Regions from separate parts of the Streptomyces sp. NBC_01537 genome, predicted to be linked through region 2. Evidence: riboswitches for the same ligand, from Rfam matches in the RefSeq annotation. Region 2 holds a riboswitch; each other region holds the start of a gene.

Region 1 (5,507 bases), 2.2 Mb from region 2:
CACCGGCTTCCTGCTGCTGGCCGCGCTCGCACATGCCGCCTTGCACCCCGGACGTACGGGCGGCTCGGCGCTGCGGCTGGCGTGGTGCGTGGTCCCCTTCGCGCTCACCGCGTATCTGGCGGTGCTGGTCGCGCGTACGGAGCCGAGCTGCCGCCTGTCCGCCGGTCAGCCGCTCGCCCTGGGGAGAGTACGGGCCCTGGGCGCGGCGACGACGGCCCTGAGCTGCGCGCTGGGCAGCGTGGTCGCCCTGACGGCCTTTCAGGGGCCGGTGCCATTGGCGGGGGCACTGACGCTGCTGGTCCTGCTGCCGGTGGTGGCCGCCGGCGCGGCGGCCCTGAGCCTGCGGCCGCCGCGTCCCGCGAAGGCCCCGGGCGGGCTGCCGTGGGGGGCGGCCCTGATCGCGATCGGCGTGGCGGTGGAGTTCTCCGCCGGCTCCGGGCCCGGGGTGCCGCTTCCCGGCGGGCTCGGCCGCGTCGCGCCCGCCGTGCTGTGCGGCTGGGCGCTGACCTCCGCCGGGCTGGTGCTCGCCGGGCCCGGGCTAGTGCACGTCTGCGGCCGGCTGCTCGCGGCCTGCCGCCCGGGCGTGCTGCGGCTGATCGCCGGACGGGCCCTGCAGGAGGACGCCCCACGCATCGGCCGCCCGCTGGGGGTGCTGTGCGCCGTCGCCTCCGCGCTCTACGCCACCGGGGCCGTCGCCCGCGTCCGCCCCGCCGGGCCGCTCACCGCGTTCGGCATCGGCCTGGTCCTCCTGGCCGCGCTTGCCGCCGCCCTCACCGCCGTGGTCGAGGCCGGCCAGGCCCGACTGCCCGCGACCGCCGCCCTCACCGGGCTCGGCGCCCCGGCCTCGCTGCTGCGGGGTGCGGCGGCGCTGCGTACGGGCGTCGTGCTCGCGGCGGCCGTATCGGCGACGTGGGCGGTGGCGGAGCTGGCCGGGCTGCGGCTGGGCGCCTGACCGGATCCGGTCACGCGAAGAGGGGATGGAACGCTCCCGAGGCGACGCTGGCCGCCAGCGCCACCACCGCGACCAGCGCCGCGCCGGCGATGAGCGCGGCGTCGGCGCGGCGGAAGTACTGGCGCCGGGCCGACGTGCGCACCGCGCCGGAGTCGAAGCCCCGCGCGTCCATCGCCACGGCGAGCCGTGTGCCGCGCCGGATCGCGCCGACCAGCAGCGTGAAGGCGGCGGAGGCGAACAGCCGCAGCCGGGCCACCGGGTTACGGCCCGGTTCGACGCCACGGGCGCGGCGCGCAAGGGTGATGAGCCGCCATTCCTCGCCCAGGAGCGGGACGAGCCGCCAGGCGGCCAGCGTGCCGATGGCGAAGCGCGCTGGGAGGCGGGCGTTCTGGATGAGCGCGTCGGCGAGGTCGGTGGGGTCGGTGGTCGCGAAGGCGATGATCCCGGGCAGGGCGACCGCGAACAGCCGCAGCGCCAGGGCGAGCGCGGACATGGCGATGTGCTCGCGGTCCTGCGCGAACAGGAACAGTGTCAGCACCGCCCCGAGCACGCTCACCATCAGCGGCCAGGCCCGGCGTGCCAGCGTCGTGTACCGGATGCCGAAGAGCGGGACGACCGCCAGTTCGGCGGCGAGCGCCACGGCGGGGGCGACCGGGTCCAGGCTGACCACCAGGGCGAGGGTGAGGACGGCCGCCGCCGCGAGCTTCGCGGCCGGATTGCGGGAGGCCAGGTTCACTGGACCGCCTCCAAGGGGCGGGTGGCGAGCGGTAGTTCGCGGGCGCCCATCGCGGTGGTGAAGTCCGGGTCGTGGGTGACGGCGACGATGCCGTGCCCGTCGTCTCGCAAGCCGGCCAGGAGGGCGACGAGTTCGGTCCACGTACGCCGGTCCTGGCCGAAGGTCGGCTCGTCGAGGATCAGCAGCCGGGGCGCGGCGGCCAGGGCGGTCGCGACGCTGAGGCGGCGCTGCTCGCCCCCGGAGAGGGTGTGCGGATTGGCCTCGGCGAGCGCGTCGAGGCGCAGCCGTACGAGAAGTTCGTCCACGCGCGCCGGATCCGCCGCGCCCAGCGCCAGTTCGTCCCGTACCCGCGCCGTCACGAATTGGTGGGCGGGGTTCTGGAACACCGAGCCGATGCGTCCGGCCAGTGCCCGGGCCCGCCACTTGTGCGGCGGCTTGCCGCTGTCGGCGCCCGCGAGGGCGGCGGTGGCGGTGACCGGGCTGCCGGCCGGCTTGCGCAGACCGCCCAGCTGGAGGGCGAGGGTCGTCTTACCCACTCCGTTGGGGCCGGTGACGGCCAGGGCCTCGGCGGCGCGGACCTCGATATCGCCCTTGCGCAGCAGCGCTTCGCCGGGCGCGGTGCGCGGCATGCGCAGCTCGGGCGGACGGCCCGGCACCCACACGCCGTCCGCGGCCAGTTCGTCACCGTACTCGGTGAAGATCCGCCCGGGCGGTCCGTCGGCACGGATGCCGCCGCCGGGCTCCAGCACGATCACCCGGTCCAGCAACGGCACCAGCTCGGCGACCCGGTGCTCGACGATGATCATCGTGGTGCCGTCGAGCCCGGCCAGGGCGCCGCGCACCAGCCGTGCGCCGTCCGGGTCGAGGTTGGCGGTGGGCTCGTCGAGCAGCAGCAGTGCGGGCCGGGACACGAGGGCGCCCGCGAGCGCGAGCCGCTGCTGCTCGCCGCCGGAGAGCGCGGCGACCGGCCGGTCCCGGCCGTACGGGAAACCGACCCTGCGCAGCGCGTCGTCGACGAGCGGCCAGATGCGCTCGGCCGGAGTGCCGGTGTTCTCCAGTCCGAAGGCCACGTCGTCGCCGGCCCGGGCCATGACGAGCTGGGACTGCGGGTCCTGGAAGACGATGCCCGTCCGCTCCCGGACCTCGATGGTGCCCTCGCGTTCGCCCGACTCCGGCGGCAGCAGCCCCGCGAGCGCGGCAAGCAGCGTCGACTTGCCCGCCCCCGAAGGGCCGAGCAGCGCGACCCGCTCGCCGTGCGCGATGTCGAGGTCGACGCCGCGCAGCGCCCAGCGGCGCCGCCCGGCGTGCCGGTGGCCGAAGCCCCGGAGGCGTACGACTGTCATACGAGCCAGAGCCTCAGACCGCGACGCGCTCCCGCCCGGACGGGAACGGGTCGAGCGCTCCGGTCTGGGCGAGGGACTTGGTCAGCGCGAGGCTGCCGAGCCCGGCGATCACGGCCGAGCTGGCGATGACCAGCGCGGCGTACGCGGTCTTCCAGCCGGTGCCGGTCGTCGGGTAGTAGAGCACGATGTCCAGCAGCGCCGCCGCCGCACCGGCCAGCACACCGCCCGCCAGCGCGGTGGGCCAGCGCCAGCTGCGATAGGCGGAGAGCGCGAAGCCGAACTCGCCGGCCAGGCCCTGCAGCACTCCGTACAGCAGCGTGACCAGGCCCCACGGGGAGCCGAAGAAGGTCGCGACGGTGGCGGCGACGACCTCGCAGAAGATGCCGGCGCCGGGCTTGCGGATCACCAGCGGGCCGAGGACCGCCGGCACCAGCCAGACGCCGTACAGGACGGCCCGGCCGGGCAGGGGTATGGCGTTGGCCGCGCCTTCCCACAGGGTGTTCCAGGCCCAGAAGATGACGCCGAACGCGGCGCCGAGGACGGCGGTGACGACGATGTCGACGGTCCGCCAGCGATTGCTGCTCATGGTGATGACTCCCTTCGCCGGCATTACCCGGATCAGGTTCGAGGGTCTGCGGCCCACCGTTCGATGACGGCGCCGCACTCTCAGCGCTGTGTGCGCTCCCCTGTCGGAATGTTCTTTTGTACTGTTGTGCGATCGTGCGCTGCGAACTGTAGCAGCGCAGGTCAGCGCTCGGAAGCCGCCAGCTGCCCGCACGCCCCGTCGATCTCCTGGCCCCGGGTGTCCCGGACCGTCACCGGCACCCCGTGCGACTCCAGGGCCGCCACGAACGCCCGCTCGTCCTCCGGACGCGACGCCGTCCACTTCGAGCCGGGCGTCGGGTTGAGCGGAATCAGGTTGACGTGCACCCGGTGGCCCTTGAGGAGCCTGCCGAGCAGATCGGCGCGCCAGGCCTGGTCGTTGATGTCCTTGATCAGCGCGTACTCGATGGAGATACGGCGGCCCGAGACGTCCGCGTAGTGCCACGCGGCGTCCAGCACCTCCCGTACCTTCCAGCGGGTGTTGACCGGCACGAGAGTGTCGCGCAGCTCGTCGTCAGGCGCATGCAGCGAAACCGCGAGGCGGCACTTGAAGCCCTCGTCGGCGAAGCGCAGCATCGCCGGGACCAGGCCGACCGTGGAGACCGTGATGCCGCGCTGCGACAGTCCCAGACCGTCCGGCTCGGGGTCGGTGAGGCGGCGGATGGAGCCGACGACGCGGTTGTAGTTGGCGAGCGGCTCGCCCATGCCCATGAAGACGATGTTGCTCAACCGGGCGGGCCCACCAGGGATCTCGCCATCGCGCAGCGCGCGCATGGCGGCCACGATCTGGTGCACGATCTCGGCCGTCGACAGATTGCGGTCCAGGCCCGCCTGGCCGGTCGCGCAGAACGGGCAGTTCATGCCGCAGCCGGCCTGCGAGCTGATGCACATGGTGACCCGGTCCGGATAGCGCATCAGCACGGACTCGACGAGCGTGCCGTCGAAGAGTCGCCACAGCGTCTTGCGGGTCGTGTCGTCGTCGCACGAGATGTGCCGGACGACCGACATCAGCTCGGGCATGAGGTCGCTCGCCAGTTTGTCGCGCGAGGCCGCCGGGATGTCGGTCCAGGCCGCGGGGTCGTCCGCGTACCGCGCGAAGTAGTGCTGCGAGAGCTGCTTCGCGCGGAACGGCTTCTCGCCGAGCTCGGCGACCGCCTCCTTGCGCTCTGCGGGAGTGAGGTCGGCGAGGTGCCGCGGGGGCTTCTTGGCACCGCGCGGCGTGACGAAAGTGAGTTCTCCGGGCTTAGGCATAACGCCTACCAGTCTCCCACAGCCCGGAAACCGCTCGGCCCGGCGCTCAGCCGGCTCCCACGAAGACCACCAGCAGCAGCCAGACCACCGGCGCCGTCGGCAGCAGGGAGTCGAGGCGGTCCATGATGCCCCCGTGCCCCGGCAGCACCTTGCCCATGTCCTTGATGCCGAGGTCGCGCTTGATCATGGACTCGCCGAGGTCGCCCAGCGTCGCACTGGTGGCGACGGCGAGGCCCAGCAGCAGGCCCTGCCACCACTGGCCGTCCTCGATGAGGAAGTGCATCAGCAGGGCGCCGGCCGTCATGGCGAAGGTCACCGCGCCGACGAGGCCCTCACGGGTCTTGCCGGGGCTGATGCGCGGGGCGAGCTTGTGGGTGCCGAAGCGCCAGCCGACCGCGTACGCGCCGGTGTCGCTGATCACCGTGAGGACGAGGAAGACGAAGACCCGCCAGGCGCCGTCGTGAGCGGCCAGCATCATCGAGACGAAGGTGGCCAGGAAGGGCACGTAGAAGGCGGCGAAGACGCCCGCCGTGACGTCCCGCAGATAGTTCTCGGGCGGGTCGGTCATCCGCCACACCAGGATCGCGAGGGAGGTGAGGGCCATCGCCACCCAGGCGCCCTC
Region 2 (5,507 bases):
AAGTGGGTCGCGGTCCCGGTGATCGCGATTGTCGTCTTCGGAAGCCTCCTGGGCGCGCTGTTCGCTTTTGTCTTCAAGCTGGTGATCTTCGTCGCGCTCGTCGGCGGCCTGGTGTTCGTGGTGAAGAAGTTCACCTCGTCCTCATCGGACTCCCGCGACTCGTGGTGACGCGCCGGACCGGCCGGACCGGGACACCGGAACGCACGGGCGGGGCTGTTTCACGTGAAACAGCCCCGCCCGTGCCGCTGGTCGCTAGTCCTTCAGCGGGACCCGCTCGGGCCGGGTGCCGTTGACCGGGGGCTGGGTGCCCTCCTTCTCGCCCATCGCCGCGAGCAGCTGACGGGCCAGGCCGAGGCCTGTGCCGCCCATGGTCAGCGCCTTGGCGAACATCTCCGACATCCCGTCGGCGCCGTTGAGCAGCACCATGTGGTCGACGTTGCCGAAGGCCTCGGCCCCGGCGCGGACGATCTCGGGCCAGTGCTCGGCCAGCTGCTGGGCGACAACCGCCTCCTGGTTCTCGGCGAGCGCGGCGGCCCGTGCCTTGATCGACTCGGCCTCGGCGAGGCCCTTGGCCTTCGCCGCCTCGGCCTCCGCGAGCCCGCGAGCCTGAGTGGCCGCGGCTTCGGCCTCACCGGTGGCACGGGTGGCGGCAGCGGCCGCCAGACCGCTCACCTTGGTCATCTCGGCCTTCGCGGCGGCGGCGATCTTCACCTGGTTCGCCTCGGCGATCGCGGCCAGCTCGGTCTCCTTGGCCTTCGCCTCCGCCGCCGAGATCCGTGCGTCACGCTCGGCCTCGGCCCAGGTCCGCTTCTCGTACGCGGCCGCGTCCGCGGGCTTGCGTACGTCCACCTGGAGCTGCTGCTCGCGGCGCTGGGCCTCCAGCTCCCAGACCCGGGTCTCCTGGATCACGACTTCCTGCTTGGCCGCGGCCTCCGCGAGAGGGCCTGCCTGCGTCGCCTTGGCGGCCGCCTTGTCGCGCTCGGCCTGGTAGCCCGCCTGCTGGATCTCGCTGTCGCGGGTGGCCTCCGACATCCGCGCGGCGGCCTTCTGCTCGGCCTCGGTGGCCAGCCGGTCGGCCTCGGCCTGCGCGATGCGCGCGTCGCGGTGGACGGCGGCGGCGTGCGGGGCGGCCAGGTTGCGGATGTAGCCGGTCGGGTCCTCGATCTCGTGGATCTGCAGCGAGTCGATGATCAGGCCGAGCTTCTCCATCTCCGAGCCGGACGCGGCCCGGGTCTGCGCGGTGAGCTTGTCGCGGTCCCGGATCATCTCCTCGACCGTCAGCCCGCCCACGATGGACCGCAGATGACCGGAGAACACGTTGTGCACCCGGGCCCCCATGAACTTCTGCTGGTCCAGGAAACGGCGGGCCGCGTTCGCGATCGACACGAAGTCGTCGCCCACCTTGAAGATCACCACACCCCGCACCTTCAGCGGGATCCCCTGCTTGGTCACGCAGTCCACGGACAGCTCGGCCTCGTTGAGGTCCAGCGACAGCTTGCGCACCGCCTGCACGCCCGGAACGACCAGCGTCCCGCGCCCGGTGACGATACGGAAGCCCATCCCCTCCTCAAGCCCCTCCGTGCGGTGCTTGGAGCCTGAGATGACCAGAGCTTCGTTCGGTTCGGCGACCCGCCACATGAGCTTGAAAATCCCGACCGAGATGATGATTGCGGCGAGAACCACTCCCGCCACGGCGCCGATGAACATCGGCATACGCCCCCTTACGATGGCCCCGGATTGGGGCCGCGTACGGGAGTGTGCGCCTGCGCGAGCCGCGCTGGAAGACGCTTACGATTCCTTGTCACAATTTTGACGCGCAGTCGGATCCCGGCAGGTCAGCGCGGGTTCAGCCGTATGCGGCGGCGACGTACACCGTGCGCGGCGCCTGGTATTCGACGACCACGATCAGCGTGCCCGGCTCCAGCCGCTCCCCCGGTGTCACGGGATACGCCAGAAAGGCCTCCGCGCCACCCCGCACCTTGACGATCACCTCGCCGACCAGGCCCGGTCCGACCGTCCCCGTCACCCTGCCCTGTAGCCCGATCACGGGGATCCCCCTCACTTCGCGCGGCGCCGGCGTCCCCCGCTGCTGACGCCATTGTTGTGGCCGCGGTCCGCCGACACCACCAACGCTGCCATCACCGTCGTCAGCGGCACCGAGGCCACCAGGCCGATGCTGCCGACCAGGGTCCGTACGATCTCCTCCGCGACGAGCTCGCTGCCCGCGACGCCCAGCACGCTGCGGCTGGCGATCGAGAAGAGCAGCAGCAGCGGCAGCGCGGCGCCCGCGTACGCCAGGACCAGGGTGTTGACCACCGAGGCGATGTGGTCCCGGCCGATCCGCATCGCGGCGATGTACAGCTTGCGCCAGTCGGCCGTGGGATCGGCCTCCTTGAGCTCCCACACGGCCGAGGTCTGGGTCACCGTCACATCGTCGAGCACACCGAGCGAGCCGATGATGACGCCCGCGAGCAGCAGGCCCCGGATCTCGATGTTGGGGTAGAGGGCGTGGATGGTGCCGGTCTCGTCCGAGGTGTTGCCGGTCAGATGGCTCCAGGCGATGAAGACCGAGCCGAGGACACCGATCAGGAAGAGCGAGCAGAGGGTGCCGATCACCGCCACCGAGGTGCGGGCGTTGAGGCCGTGGCACATGTAGAGCGCGATCAGCATGATGGCGCTGCTGCCGATCACCGCCACCAGCAGCGGAGGATCGCCGCGCAGGATCGCCGGGAGGATGAACAGCGACAGGATCGCGAAGCTGATGACCAGCGCGATCAGCGCGAGCAGCCCGCGCATGCGGCCGATGGCGATCACCGCGACCGCGAAGAGCCCGGCGAGCAGATACATCGGGAAGGACCGGTCGACGTCCGTCACCGAGTACTGCAGCTCCTTGGGGGCCTTGGGGGCGTACGCGAGCACGACCTTCTGGTTGAGCGAGTACTGCCGGGACTGGGTCGGCTGGACGATCTCGGTGAAGGTGCGGCCCTTGTCCTTGCCCGAGGTGACCTCGATGGTCGCCCGCTTGCAGATGGACGCATCGCCGCTCGCACCACTGCCCGCGTTGGCCTCCGAGCACTTCAGGCTCACGATCTTGACGACCTGTCCGGACTGGGTCTGCTGGTCGAAGCCGACCCCCGTCCGCTGGTGCGCCGGCACCCCGCCCGGCCACAGCACGATCAGCCCGGCGACGACCGCGACGGCGAAGGGCACCAGCACCGCGGCGATGACATTGCGCAGATGCCGGGAGACCGGATGCACCGGCCCATGCGCATGGGCGTGCGAATGCGAATGCGAGTGATCGGTGCCAGTGTCCACGAACCGATCATCGCAACACCCACTGGTGTACGTCCCGGGGGACCCGCTAGCGTGATGACACCTTTGCAAACGCGGGAGCTCGGAGCACCGGGCTGAGAGGGCGCTGACGACAGCTGCGCCGACCGCTGAACCTGTTACCGGGTAATGCCGGCGTAGGGAGTAGGTCTCATGACCATGCAGGATGCACGCACGCGCGAAATCGGCTGGCACAAGGGGTACGTGACCGGGTCACGCCCGGACATCGCTGTCCCCGTGCGACAGGTGCACCTCACCAACGGCCGCGATGTGACGCTGTACGACACCTCCGGCCCGTACACCGACCCCAGCATCACCACCGACGTCCGCCGGGGCCTGCCGCCGCTCCGCGAGAACTGGATCGTCGCCCGCGGCGACACCGAGGAGTACCCGGGCCGCCCCGTCCGCCCCGAGGACGACGGCCTCAAGCACACCTCCCCCCGGGGCGGCCTGCGCAACCTCGACGCGGTCTTCCCCGGCCGCCCCCGGCTCCCCCGGCGCGGCCGGGACGGACAGGCCGTCACCCAGCTCGCGTACGCCCGCCGCGGTGAGATCACCCCGGAGATGGAGTACGTCGCGATCCGCGAGAACGTCCAGCCGCAGGTCGTACGCGAGGAGATCGCGGCCGGCCGGGCCGTCCTCCCGGCCAACGTCAACCACCCCGAGATCGAGCCGATGATCATCGGCAAGCGGTTCCTGGTGAAGGTCAACGCCAACATCGGCAACTCCGCCGTCACCTCCTCCATCGAGGAGGAGGTCGACAAGATGACCTGGGCCACCCGCTGGGGCGCCGACACCGTCATGGACCTCTCCACCGGCCGCAACATCCACACCACCCGCGAGTGGGTGCTGCGCAACTCCCCCGTCCCCATCGGCACCGTCCCCCTCTACCAGGCGCTGGAGAAGGTCGACGGCAAGGCCGAGGAGCTCACCTGGGACATCTACAAGGACACCGTCATCGAGCAGGCCGAGCAGGGCGTCGACTACATGACCGTCCACGCCGGCGTCCTGCTGCGCTACGTCCCGCTCACCGCCGCCCGCAAGACCGGCATTGTCTCCCGCGGCGGCTCGATCATGGCGGCCTGGTGCCTCGCCCACCACCGGGAGAGCTTCCTCTACGAGAACTTCGAGGAGCTCTGCGAGATCCTCGCCGCCTACGACGTCACGTACTCCCTCGGCGACGGCCTGCGCCCCGGCTCGATCGCCGACGCCAACGACGAGGCGCAGTTCGCGGAGCTGCGCACTCTCGGCGAGCTGAACACCATCGCCAAGCGCCACAACGTCCAGACGATGATCGAGGGCCCGGGCCATGTCCCGATGCACAAGATCAAGGAGAACATCGACCTCCAGCAGGAGATCTGCGAGGAAGCCCCCTTCTACACACTCGGGCCGCTGACCACCGACATCGCCCCCGCGTACGACCACATCACCTCCGGCATCGGCGCGGCGATGATCGCCTGGTGGGGCACGGCGATGCTCTGCTACGTCACGCCCAAGGAGCACCTGGGCCTGCCGGACCGCGACGACGTCAAGACCGGCGTCATCACCTACAAGATCGCCGCGCACGCGGCCGATCTCGCCAAGGGGCACGAGGGCGCGCAGACCTGGGACGACGCCCTGTCCGACGCGCGCTTCGAGTTCCGCTGGGAGGACCAGTTCAACCTGGCTCTCGACCCGGACACCGCCCGCGCCTTCCACGACGAGACGCTGCCCGCGGAGCCCGCCAAGACGGCGCACTTCTGCTCGATGTGCGGGCCGAAGTTCTGCTCGATGAAGATCTCGCAGGACATCCGGCGCGAGTACGAGGACGGCATGCGCATGAAGTCCGAGGAGTTCGCGGCGTCCGGGAACAGGGTGTACCTGCCGATAGCCGACTGACCGCCTGACTGACCGACCGCCTGACCGCCTGACGGTCAGGCGGGAGGGTTGTCCGGGCCGCCGAAGTCGGGGCTGGTGAAGTCCGGGCTTGTGAAGTCGGGGCTGGTGAAACGGTGTCCGGGCTCCGGGGATTCCTCGGGGCCCGGACTGGTGAAGTCGGGGCGCGAGTAGCCCAGGCGCGGCATGCGCGGGCCTGAAGCGCGGCCCGGGCCCGGGCCGGGGTCGTAGGCGGCGGGGGCCGGCGGCGGGGCGGTGGCGGCCTGGGCGAGGGCTTCGAAGAGGAAGGGCCGCAGGCCTCG
Region 3 (5,507 bases), 2.6 Mb from region 2:
TTCGGGACGCCGACGCACGCGATGCCGTACTCGTCGGCGAGGGTGGTCGCCACGCCGAGGGTGTCCTCGCCGCCGATCGCGATCAGCGCGTCCACCTCGTACTTGGCGAGGTTCTCCTTCACCCGCCGGATGCCGTTCTCCGCCTTGATGGGGTTCGTGCGCGACGACCCGAGGATCGTGCCGCCGCGGGGCAGGATGCCGCGCACGGCCGGGATGTCCAGCGGCACGGTGTCGCCCTCCAGCGGGCCCCGCCAGCCGTCCCTGAAGCCGATGAAGTCGTAGCCGTACTCCTGGACGCCCTTGCGGACGATGCCGCGGATGACCGCGTTGAGCCCGGGGCAGTCACCGCCGCCGGTCAGTACTCCGACCCGCATGGATCTCTCCCTTTTGTCTACGTTGACATTGCGGCAACGCTAGCGTGATACCCGTCACACCAGGGATGGGTCGGTCCGTGAATTCCCCGGGATCATGGGGACGTTGGGCCCGCACTTTCACTCGTACGAGCGGAAAGGGCGGCGGAGGAGCCTGCGGAGAAGGCGGGTGCCTCGGGGTCGAACGCGGCCACCCCCGCCGACGGCGACGAAGCCTGCGCGTAGTGCCGCCGCGGAATCCGGCCCGCGCGGTACGCGAGCCGGCCCGCCTCCACCGCGTGCCGCATCGCCGCGGCCATCAGAACCGGCTCCTGCGCGCGCGTGACGGCCGAGGCCAGCATGACGCCCGCGCAGCCCAGTTCCATCGCGAGAGCGGCATCGGACGCCGTCCCCGCGCCCGCGTCGAGGATCACCGGGACGCCGGCCCGCTCGATGATCAGCTGGAAGTTGTGCGGATTGCGGATGCCCAGCCCCGAGCCGATGGGCGAGCCGAGCGGCATGATCGCGGCGCAGCCGACATCCTCCAGCTTGCGCGCGAGCACGGGATCGTCGTTCGTGTACGGCAGGACGGTGAAACCGTCGTCCACCAGGGTCTCCGCGGCGTCGAGGAGTTCGATGGGATCCGGCAGCAGTGTGCGCTCGTCCGCGACCACCTCCAGCTTCACCCAGTCCGTGCCGAGCGCTTCGCGCGCGAGGCGGGCGGTGAGGACCGCCTCACCGGCGGTGAAACAGCCCGCGGTGTTGGGCAGCACGCGCATGCCGTGTTTGCGGATGACGGAGATGACCGAGCCCTTGACCGTCGGATCCAGCCGCCGCATGGCGACGGTGGTCAGCTCGGTGCCGGAGGCGATCAGCGCCTGCTCCATGATCTCCAGGCTCGGCGCGCCGCCGGTCCCCATGATGAGCCGGGAGGTGAAGCCCGTACCGGCGATGGTGAAGAGGTCGTCGGCCATGGTGCCGGGTCAGCCTCCCTGGACCGCGGTCAGGACCTCTACGCGGTCGCCGTCCCGCAGGGCTGTCGCCGGCCACTGGCCGCGCGGTACGACGGTCTCGTTGAGAGCGGCCGCCACGCCGGAGGGCGCGGTGGTGAAGGCCGCGACAAGGCGGTCGAGGGTGAGCCCGGGCGCGAGTTCGCGCGGCTCGCCGTTCACCGAGACTGAAACGGAGGCGGAGGCGGAGGCGGAGGCGGAGACGGAGGCGGTCATGCGGGCTGCTCCAGCAGGGACGGGGAGTGGAAGCGGTCGGGGGAGAAGGGCCGGGCGTACGCGGGGACTTCGCCGCCGGTCAGCAGCTCGGCCATGATGTCGCCGGTCGCGGGCGTGAGCAGCACGCCGTTGCGGTGATGCCCGGTCGCCAGCAGCAGCCCCGGCACGGTGCGCGCATGCCCGAGCATCGGCGCGTTGTCCGGCGAGCCGGGGCGCAGGCCCGCGAGGGTCTCGGTCAGCGGGAGCTCGGTGATACCCGGTACGAGTTCGTGAGCGTCCCGCAGCAGCTCGTACACCCCGCCCGCGGTGACCGTGGTGTCCCAGCCCAGCTCCTCACTGGTCGCGCCGACGACCAGCTCACCGTTCTCGCGCGGCACGAGATACACGTGCCCGCCGCGCACGACGGCCCGTACGGTGCGGGAGAGGAACGGCGCGTAGTCCGCCGGTATGCGCAGGCGCAGCACCTGCCCCTTCACCGGGCGCACCGGCGGCAGCGCGTCCTCCGGCAGCCCCTCGACACTGCCGCTGCGGCTGCCCGCGGCGAGCACCGTCTGCCCGGCCGTGAGCGTCGTCCCGTCGGCCAGCGTGGCGCCCCTGGCCCGGCCGTCGAGCCCGAGATCGACGCGGGCGACCTGCCGGCGGTGGAACGCCACGCCGGCCCTGTCCGCCGCGCGCAGCAGCGCCTTCGCGAGGCGGCGCGGGTCGATCTGATGGTCCCCGTCCACGCGCAGGCCGCCTCGTACGCCCGGCGCGAGCATCGGCTCCAGACGGCGGCACTCCCGGCCGCTGAGCCACTGCGATTCCAGGCCCAGGGAATGCTGGAACGCGTGCAGCTCGCGCAGATGCGCGCGGTCGTCCGAGTCCAGCGCCACGGCGAGCGTGCCGCACCGGCGATAGCCGAGCTCCAGGCCCGTCGCCTCGGTCAGCTCCGCGACGAAGGCCGGGTACTGGCGCGCGGAGGCGAGGTTGAGGTCCAGGAGGGTCTGCTCCCCGTACTGCAGCTCCGTCACGGCGGCCAGCATCCCCGCCGCCACGTGCGCGGCTCCGCCGCCCGGTTCCGGGTCCGCCACGGCTGTGCGCAGGCCCTGCTGGGCCGCCCGCCACGCCGTGACCAGGCCGATGAGGCCGCCGCCCACGACGACGACGTCATAGCGATGCATCTGCTTCTGCTCCCTTCGCCGGCATGACCCGGATCAGGTTCGTACGGTCGGCGGCCGGTCAGCCGCCCTCTCAGCCCGGTCCGCCGGGCTCCCGCGAGTGCGTTTTCGCGTTGCCACCCTAGCGCGACAACCCTCGGACCGGGCAGGGCGGGCCGCACGCGACGACGGACCCCGCGGGGTTACCGTGAACCGTGAGCAGCAGCGACAGCGCGCGGCGAACCGTCATCGTCGGGGCCGGAATGGCCGGGGTCCAGACAGCGGTGTCCCTACGGGAACAGGGCTGGGGCGGGGCGATCACGCTCCTCGGGGAGGAGCCGCACGCGCCGTACGACAGGCCGCCGCTGTCCAAGGGCGTGACGACGGCGGCTTTCGACGTGGACTTCAGGGCGCTCGACGTCGAGCTGCTGCTGGGCCGCGAGGCCGCGACGCTGAGCCCGGCGGAGCGCACCGTCACGACGGCCGACGGGGAAGCGATCCCGTACGACCACCTGGTGATCGCGACCGGCGCGCAGCCGGTGACCCTGCCCGGGACCGAGACCGCGCACGCGCTGCGCACGCTGGACGACGCGGCCGCGCTGCGCCCCGTGCTGGAGGCGAAGCGCGACATCGTCGTGGTCGGCGCCGGCTGGATCGGCGCGGAGTTCGCCACGGCGGCACGCCAGGCGGGCTGCGCGGTGACCGTGGTGGAAGCGGCGGACCGGCCGCTGGCCGGCGCGCTGCCGGCGGAGATCGGCGAGCGCATGCGCGGCTGGTACGCCGAGGCGGGCGTGGAGCTGCGGACGAGCACCGCCGTGGCGGGCGTGGAGCCCGGGGCGGTGTTGCTGGCGGACGGGACCCGGCTGCCCGCCGGGGCGGTCGTGGTGGGCGTCGGAGCGCGCCCCGCCACGGGCTGGCTGGCCGGCTCGGGCGTGGCGCTGGACCCGGGGGACCGCTCGGTGCTGGCGGACGACCGGCTGCGTACGTCCGTGCCGGAGGTGTACGCGGTCGGGGACTGCGCGTCGTTCCCGTCGGCGCGCTACGGGACGCGGCTGCTGATCCACCACTGGGACAACGCGCTCCAGGGCCCGAGGACCGCCGCCGCGAACCTGCTGGGCGAGGACGAGCGCTACGACCCGGTGCCGTACTTCTGGTCCGAGCAGTTCGGCCGCTTCGTGCAGTACGCGGGGCACCGTTCCCCGGCCGACACGGTGCTGTGGCGCGGCGACCCGGACGGCCCGGCGTGGTCGGTGTGCTGGCTGCGCGACGGGGCGCTGACGGCGCTGCTGGCCGTGGGCCGCCCGCGGGACCTCGCGCAGGGACGTAAGCTCATCGAGCGCGGCGCCCGGCTGGATACGGCGGCGGCAGCGGACCCGGCCGTTCCCCTCAAGGCGGCGGCTCGGTAGGCGCTCAATGAGCGGTGCGGTATCGCACTGTCGGTCCGGGATGGCAGGCTTGTGCCTGTGACCGAGATCGACGCAAAGATTGACGCCCTCGTACCGTCCTGGCTGACGCTCCCCGATGTCGCGGAGCGGCTCGGCCTGGAGGTGACCCGCATCCGGCCGCTGATCAAGGAAGGTCAGCTGATCGCGGTGCGCCGCGGTGAGAACCGGGTCCTGATGGTTCCCGCCGACTTCCTCGGCGAAGACAAGATCGTGAAGGGCCTCGCCGGAACGCTGAACCTGCTCAAGGACGACGGGTTCAACGACGAAGAGGCCCTCGAATGGCTCTTCACCCCTGACCCCACCCTGCCCGGCACGCCGGTGCAGGCGCTGCGCGAGAATCGCGGGACCGAGGTGAAGCGCCGCGCCCAGGCGCTCGCCCTCTAGCCCGCCGCCCAGAGCGAACCCCAGGGGACCTTCCGTATGACCACCCGCGCGCAGCTCGCCGACGCCCGCGTCTACCTGTGCACCGACGCCCGTAAGCGGCAGGGCGACCTGGCCGCTTTCGCGGACGAGGTGCTCGGCTCGGGCGTGGACGTCATCCAGCTGCGCGACAAGGGGATCGAGGCCCGCGAGGAGCTGGAACACCTCGCGGTCCTCGCCGACGCGTGCCGCAGGCACGGCAGGCTGCTCGCGGTCAACGACCGGGCGGATGTCGCGCACGCGGCGGGCGCGGACGTACTGCACCTGGGGCAGGGAGACCTGCCGGTGCCGGCCGCCCGCGCGATCCTCGGTGACCGGGTGATCATCGGACGGTCCTGTCATGCCGAGTCCGAGGCGGCCGCGGCCGCCGCCGAGCCCGGTGCGGACTACTTCTGCACCGGGCCGGTCTGGCCGACCCCCACCAAGCCGGGACGGCACGCGCCGGGCCTGGAGCTGGTGCGGTACGCGGCCGGGCTGGGCACCGCACGGCCGTGGTTCGCGATCGGCGGCATCGACCTGACGAACGTCGATCAGGTGCTGGACGCCGGGGCCCGGCGGATCGTCGTCGTACGGGCGATCACTGAGGCGGCGGAACCGGGTGCGGCGGCCGCCGAGCTCGCCAAACGGGTACGGGACCGTGGCTGAGGCCTGCCCTGGGACGAGATCATGGTCCCAAAAGATGGACAAACGGTCGCTGCTGGTTGGGCGATCACACAAGCGCCGTTAGCCTGAACGGCATGGCCCTTGGTACAGCTTCCACCAGGACCGACCGAGCAATCACCATTCGTGAGCTGCTCGCCTCCGGTCAGCGTTCGTACTCCTTCGAGTTCATGGCGCCCCGGACCGACAAGGGCGAGCGCACCCTGTGGAACGCCATCCGCCGGATCGAGGCGGTCGCGCCGACCTTCGTCTCCGTCACCTACGGCGCCG

Evidence for each region. A riboswitch is a leader RNA that binds a small molecule or an ion and turns the genes downstream of it on or off. The one in region 2 is predicted to bind thiamine pyrophosphate.
Region 1: linked by a shared signal. The riboswitch ahead of OG607_RS12515 (ECF transporter S component) and the one ahead of thiC (phosphomethylpyrimidine synthase ThiC) in region 2 are both predicted to bind thiamine pyrophosphate.
Region 3: linked by a shared signal. The riboswitch ahead of thiO (glycine oxidase ThiO) and the one ahead of thiC (phosphomethylpyrimidine synthase ThiC) in region 2 are both predicted to bind thiamine pyrophosphate.

What each region holds. Positions count from the first base shown of each region.
Region 1 is NZ_CP109392.1:2,728,760-2,734,266, forward strand. Features, by position in the region: gene OG607_RS12500 (hypothetical protein) at 1-952, shown strand, start outside; gene OG607_RS12505 (energy-coupling factor transporter transmembrane component T) at 963-1,688, opposite strand; gene OG607_RS12510 (ABC transporter ATP-binding protein) at 1,685-3,031, opposite strand; gene OG607_RS12515 (ECF transporter S component) at 3,045-3,617, opposite strand; TPP riboswitch at 3,610-3,729, opposite strand; gene rlmN (23S rRNA (adenine(2503)-C(2))-methyltransferase RlmN) at 3,779-4,885, opposite strand; gene OG607_RS12525 (phosphatidate cytidylyltransferase) at 4,932-5,507, opposite strand, start outside.
Region 2 is NZ_CP109392.1:4,934,450-4,939,956, forward strand. Features, by position in the region: gene OG607_RS22705 (DUF5326 family protein) at 1-168, shown strand, start outside; gene OG607_RS22710 (flotillin family protein) at 253-1,713, opposite strand; gene OG607_RS22715 (hypothetical protein) at 1,847-2,047, opposite strand; gene OG607_RS22720 (YibE/F family protein) at 2,059-3,315, opposite strand; TPP riboswitch at 3,377-3,491, shown strand; gene thiC (phosphomethylpyrimidine synthase ThiC) at 3,484-5,208, shown strand; gene OG607_RS22730 (hypothetical protein) at 5,244-5,507, opposite strand, start outside.
Region 3 is NZ_CP109392.1:7,559,342-7,564,848, forward strand. Features, by position in the region: gene OG607_RS34755 (6-phosphofructokinase) at 1-374, opposite strand, end outside; gene OG607_RS34760 (thiazole synthase) at 467-1,324, opposite strand; gene thiS (sulfur carrier protein ThiS) at 1,334-1,576, opposite strand; gene thiO (glycine oxidase ThiO) at 1,573-2,736, opposite strand; TPP riboswitch at 2,729-2,841, opposite strand; gene OG607_RS34775 (NAD(P)/FAD-dependent oxidoreductase) at 2,928-4,118, shown strand; gene OG607_RS34780 (Rv2175c family DNA-binding protein) at 4,176-4,541, shown strand; gene thiE (thiamine phosphate synthase) at 4,578-5,222, shown strand; gene metF (methylenetetrahydrofolate reductase [NAD(P)H]) at 5,315-5,507, shown strand, end outside.